DNA from 2 places in the Exiguobacterium sp. 17-1 genome. Region 1 is predicted to be linked to the other one. Evidence: riboswitches for the same ligand, from Rfam matches in the RefSeq annotation. Region 1 holds a riboswitch; the other holds the start of a gene.
The links. A riboswitch is a leader RNA that binds a small molecule or an ion and turns the genes downstream of it on or off. The one in region 1 is predicted to bind thiamine pyrophosphate.
Positions count from the first base shown of each region.

Region 2: linked by a shared signal. The riboswitch ahead of tenI (thiazole tautomerase TenI) and the one ahead of thiD (bifunctional hydroxymethylpyrimidine kinase/phosphomethylpyrimidine kinase) in region 1 are both predicted to bind thiamine pyrophosphate.

Region 1 is NZ_JALIGJ010000006.1:100,978-104,105, reverse strand. Features, by position in the region: gene thiE (thiamine phosphate synthase) at 1-196, opposite strand, end outside; gene thiM (hydroxyethylthiazole kinase) at 186-956, opposite strand; gene thiD (bifunctional hydroxymethylpyrimidine kinase/phosphomethylpyrimidine kinase) at 937-1,746, opposite strand; TPP riboswitch at 1,864-1,974, opposite strand; gene MUN34_RS14415 (murein hydrolase activator EnvC family protein) at 2,035-3,128, opposite strand, start outside.
Region 2 is NZ_JALIGJ010000002.1:468,747-471,874, reverse strand. Features, by position in the region: gene MUN34_RS08235 (OsmC family protein) at 1-165, shown strand, start outside; gene nagZ (beta-N-acetylhexosaminidase) at 162-1,400, shown strand; TPP riboswitch at 1,460-1,562, shown strand; gene tenI (thiazole tautomerase TenI) at 1,654-2,250, shown strand; gene MUN34_RS08220 (NAD(P)/FAD-dependent oxidoreductase) at 2,247-3,128, shown strand, end outside.

The sequences.
Region 1 (3,128 bases):
GCGGAATGTCGTAACGTGCGGTAATATCTTTCAACGCAATGGCTGATTCCAGAAAAGCCTTGCCCGAACTATCTTTTTCCCGTAATTGAACAATCGTTGCGCCTCCTTTAATCGATGCTTCGACGGCGTCCGCCAAGGAAAGATGCGGATGCAAACGTCGATCGGTCACTGCGTAAATCAAATATTCACTGTCCATTTGTCTGCACCTCCGGCAAATTTTCTTCCGTCATCAAGCTCACTGCATCGAACAACCCGGTCCGAAAACTCCCGATACCAGGATAATCCTCAGCCGACTCCCCTGCTTTCCCCATAGCATATGTCCCAAATACTGCCGCCTCAAAACGATCGTATCCGGCTCCTAAAAACGTCGCAATCAAAGAAGCGGTCATACATCCTGTTCCCGTCACTTGACCAAGACGTTTCGTACCAACATCCAGATAATGTTGACGATCTCCATCCGTCACAAAATCAATCGGTCCTGTTACGACGATGACTTGTTTCGTTTGGGATGCAAAATCATGGATACTTTGAAAATCCAGGGATTCTCCTTCAGCAGCGTCGACTCCTTTCGTTCGAGCGGTCTGTCCAAGTAATGTCTTGATTTCAGATGCATTTCCTTTGATGACCGTAAAGGTGATTTCCTCCATCAATTGCTTCATAAAATCTGTTCTTAATGCCGTCGCTCCTGCGCCAACCGGATCCAGAATGACCGGTTTACCCAATCGATTAGCCGTTTTCCCTGCTAAAATTTGAGCTTGGCGCATGTCTGGATTAATCGTCCCAGTATTAATCACGATAGCATCTGCATGCCCGACCATCTCTTCCACTTCCAACAGGTCATCTGCCATAACAGGAGATCCGCCAAGGGCAAGTGTCATATTGGCACAGTCATTGATCGTTACGGTATTCGTTAAATGATGAATCAACGGTTTTTTATCATGGATGCGTCGTAGCATGTGTATCCCTCCAAAGTTCATGAAAATGATGTGTCGGACCAATACCGTGTCCGAGCGCAAAACCGTGACGAATGGCTTCCGTCACATAACGTTTTGCATGACTGATGCTGTCTTCCAGTGAATGACCGAGGGCAAGATGAGCTGCGATAGCAGCAGATAGCGTACAGCCTGTTCCATGGGTATGACGGGTCTCTATCCGTTCTTGTTCAAAGACGACATATCGTCCGTCCGCATATAAAAGATCGGTGGCGTCGTGTCCTTCCAAATGTCCGCCCTTGAGCAAAATAGCTCCTGCTCGTTTTTCAGCCAGTTTTACCGTCGCTTGTTTCATATCATCAAGGGAGTGAACCGTTTGGCCAATCATCCGCTCGATTTCAGGAATATTAGGGGTTACAAGCGTCGAAAGCGGTAAAAGCTGTTCGAGCAATGCATGTTCTGCATTCGGTTGTAACAAGCCGTGACCACCTTTCGCGACCATGACGGGGTCGAGAACAACCGGAAGCTGATGTTTTTCCAGTTGTCTTGCAATCACTTGGATCGTGTCTTGATTGGAAACCATTCCGATCTTAATCGCATCGACACGGATATCTGAAAAGATGGATGTCAACTGTGCTTCCACGAGCTCTGGGGATACATCTTCGACCGCTTGAACACCTAACGTATTTTGTGCCGTAATCGCCGTGATGACACTCATTCCGTATACACCGAGTGCTGAAAACGTCTTTAAATCTGCCTGAATTCCCGCTCCGCCTCCAGAGTCGGATCCAGCAATCGTCAATACATGTTTCATTCCACTTCCTCACTTTCCTGTGAGCAAATAAGGAGAAAACGGACAACAAAAAGCGCCGTCCGCTGTAAAAAAGCAGACGACGCCATGAACAATCAGTTCTACTGATTGAAGTACTCATGTCTTCGATCTCAACTTTCCTACGCTGGTATTATCCAGTTCAGGTGACAGGGTCGAAAACAGAATGGTTTTCCTCTCAGCCGGACTCCTCCAGCTCCCCTAGTTGCTCGTAATTTAAATTCTTTTTCACTGTATCACAGCACTATCAAAAAAACGAGCCGAAGCTCGTTTTTAAAGATATCCAAGTGGATTGACCGTGTTGGCTGGTCCTGTCGCACTATATTGGTATCCACCGATATGCAGTTCAAAATGTAGGTGCGGTCCTGTCGAATTTCCGGTACTGCCGAGAGTACCAAGTGTTTGACCTTGAGTTACCGTTTGACCTGCAGAAACCGATAACGAATTCATATGACCGTACACTGTTGTGTACACCTGACCCTCAAGGAAATGCGAAATCATGACGTGATTTCCATAAGGTCCGCCGCTCCCGGCCGTAATGACTGTTCCGGAAGCCGCTGCTCGAATCGGTGATCCGACGGGTCCACTGAAGTCGACACCATTATGGAAAGTATATCCGTTTGCCCCACTCGCCGGTCCAAACCCTTGTGAAACACCACCTGAAGCTGGACGAATGAACTTCGCTGATCCTGTCGGCACACTGCTGACAGGAGTCGGAAGAACCGTTGCTTCGCTTGATTCACGCGTTGATTTTGCCGCCTCTTTTGCCGCACGCTCAGCCGCTGCTTTTTCGGCAGCCGCTTTTTCTGCCGCTGCTTTCGCTGCAGCTTTTGCTGCCGCAATCGCTCTTTCTTGAGCCTCTAAAGTCGCTTGTAATTCTTTTGCATTCAACAGTTTCGTCGTGAACTTTGTTTTCCCTTTACGTAATTTTTTCAGGGTTGCACTCCGTTCTTTCATCTGTTGTTTTAACTGTTTCTTTTGGACAAGCAATGATTCTTTTTCTTGAACACGCTCTTCTTTTTTAGCAATAAGATTTTTTTTCATTTCTGCTAGCTTTTCTTGTGTTTCCAAATAAGCAGAAATCATTTTATCGTCTTGCTCGGCAATTTTTTTCCCGGCCATGACACGGCTAAATAAATCACCCAAGTTTTTTGAACCAAAAATGACTTCTTCCCATTTTATAGAATTCCCATCATTTTCTTGAAGGACACGTAAGCGGTCTCCGAGCAACTCTTCTTGCCGGGTAAGCATGATTTCATAACGGGCGATTTCCGCTTCAAGATCTTTGATTTGAAGATTTAATTGTTCAATTTGTTTGTTTTTTTCCGAAATCCGAAAAATATTTTCGTTGATGGCCGCATCAATTT
Region 2 (3,128 bases), on a different contig from region 1:
ACAATCTCGATCCATTACCGGCTCGAAGGCGATTTACCGGACGATAAAGTCCGCCGGGCGATTTCGTTGTCCAAAGATAAATACTGCTCGGTCTCCCAGTCCTTGAACGCTGAGATTGAAGTCTACTATTCCATTAATGGTGTCCGGAACGAGGAACCGATTTGAAACGGATTGTCCCTGTCCTGTTAACAAGCGTCCTGCTCGCCGGTTGCGCCGATGAACCGACACAGCCTGTCGAGCCGCAACCGAAGCCGGCGAAGAAAACGAAACCGCCGCAGCCGGATCGATCCTCTGCCGCTGAACGGGAGGCGAAACAACTTAAGCAGACCGTCTCGAAGATGTCGACGGCGGAAAAAGTCGATCAGTTGCTGTACATCGGCGTGACGGGAACAGCCCTGACACAAACGGACCGTCAATTACTGCAGGACCATGCGCTTGGAGGCGTCCTGTTACTCGGCGGCAACATCACATCGACCGAACAACTGAAGACCTTTACAACAGCGATTGCCGAAGCCCAAAATGCTGATTCAAAAGCGTTCCTCGGGTTTGATGAGGAGGGTGGGCGCGTCAGCCGGGTGCCGGATGCCAAACTCAAGTTATCGCCGAGCCTGTCATTTGGTCATAAAAATGATCCCGGATTGATGAAGGAAGTCGGGCAAACGCTCGGTTCGATTTCCCGTTTTTACGGCTTCAACATGGATTTCGCCCCGGTTCTTGACGTCAACAGTAACCCGGCGAACCCGATTATCGGTGACCGGGCACTCAGTGCAGATGCGGAACAGGTTGCCCGGCTTGGTATTCCGTTGATGCAGGGGATGAAGTCGGAAGATGTTGTCCCGGTTGTCAAACACTTCCCGGGTCACGGGGATACGACCGTCGATTCGCATGTTGGTCTGCCGCGGGTCGATGCTTCGAAAGCGGAACTCGAACAGACGGAACTGGTACCGTTCAAACGGGCGATTCAAAACGGGGCCGAGATGGTCATGGTTGCGCACATCCTGTTCCCGGCACTCGATCAAAACCGTCCGTCGTCGTTGTCGAAACCCGTCATGACCGGTCTGTTACGGGATGAACTGAAGTTTGATGGTGTCATCATCACGGATGATCTCGTGATGGGAGCAATCACGGAACGGTACGGACTTGCCCAGGCAGCAAGTCTTGCCCTCGAAAATGGTGCTGATATGGCGATGTTCTCATCGCCCGGCGGATACTCGTCCGTTCATAAGGAAATCATGGCGCGGATCAAACAAGGAAAATTGTCGGCAGCAGATCTCGATCAGAAAGTCGGGCGGGTCTTACGCTTAAAACAAACGTATGACTTGTCGCAAACGAAACGCGTCGACAAGTATGAACAGCTGATCAAGCAGGTCAAAGCGGTCGAATCAGACATGCGACGCTGATCAAGGGTGGAATACACGTGACTATCCGTGGTAAACTACAGACGTACCACACAAATTAATATCTACACTAGGGGAGTCTCGCAGCAGACTGAGACGGAAGTATCCGGACCCTTTGAACCTGATCTAGTTCGTACTAGCGGAGGGAAGTGGATTCCGATCAATCATCCGAGGATGCGACGACTGTCGCCCTTTTTTGTAGGACCACTCCATCAGTTCATGGGGTGGTCCTTTTTCGTGTGGAAAGGGGGAAATAATGACGCAGTTACATCTGTTGACAACCGGCAAGCAACGTCCGGACGTGCTCGAACGCTTGTTGCCGGAACTCGCTGCAACCGTCGACCGGATTCATCTGCGGGAGCCGTCATGGTCGGCGAAGGAACTGGTCGCGTGCATCGAAACACTCGTGCGACGAGGCGTAAAGACAGAGCAATTAATTGTCCATGACCGGCTGGACGTGGCAATCGTCACCGGGACCGGAGTTCAGCTGACCACACGGAGTATTCCGGTTGACCGTGTCCGGAGCCGTTTCCCGGAGCTGGTGATTGGTCAATCGGTCCATTCATTGACGGAAGCGGTGGCGGCAGAACAGGGGGGTGCTGATTACGTCCTATACGGCCATATTTTTGAGACGGGATCGAAACCCGGTGTACCGCCAAGAGGACTTGATGCCTTAAAACAGGTTGTCGACTGGACATCGATTCCGGTTATCGCAATCGGCGGAATTAAACCGGACAATCTACAGGATGTCATGGCGACAGGCTGCTCAGGTGGCGCCGTCTTGTCAGGCATTCTTGGTCAAACGTCTCCGGTTGAAGCAGCCGGACGGTTCCGGGCGGTGATTGGACGATGAAGCAACCGGATGTATTGATTGTCGGCGCCGGCATCATCGGTTTGACGCTCGGTTATGAGCTCCTTCAGCGTGGACAAAGCGTCCATTTGCTTGAACAGTCAACAGTCGGACAAGGGGCGACACGGGCAGCAGCAGGGATGCTCGCGACGGACGAAGAACTGTCGGAACCGTTACATGCGTTAGCGGCAGTCAGCCGTACACTTTATCCGCAGCTTGTCCGTCAATTGTTCGACGAGACCGGGTTGAAGAGCGGCTATCTCGAACTGCCGTTTCAGCTCAGGCAGGCAAATCAAACCGTCCAATTTGAACGGGTCGGTCAAGTCGATCCTCCGTTGCTCGTCCGCGCTTTACGGCAAGCGATTGAACAGCGGGGCGGGGTGATTGAAGAACAGGTGACTGTCTTGCGTCTTTTGCGGGACAAAGAGACGGTAACCGGGGTTGAAACAAGCCGGGGACGGCAATTTGGTCGACAGGTCGTCATTGCCGGTGGACGAGGATCGGAACCGTTGTTGCAAACGATCGGGATTTCGATTGACACGCTCCCGGTCAAAGGCGAGTGCCTGTCTGTCCGCCTCGCAACCGGTCAACTCGAACAGACCTTGTTTCACGAGACGGTGTATCTCGTCCCGAAAGCAGACGGACGGATCATCATCGGCGCAACGGAACACGTTGGCGAGGAATCGACGACGGTCAACGCGGGTAGCGTCTCGGACCTGTTGACGGCAGCGATCGATGTGTATCCGCTGATCCGTGATGCGGAACTGGTTGACATCTGGTCCGGTGTCCGGCCACAAACTCGTGACGGATTACCGTATCTTGGACGGGTCAAAGGGGTTGCCGGTTTGTCGGTCGCGACGGGACATCACCGGCACGGTATC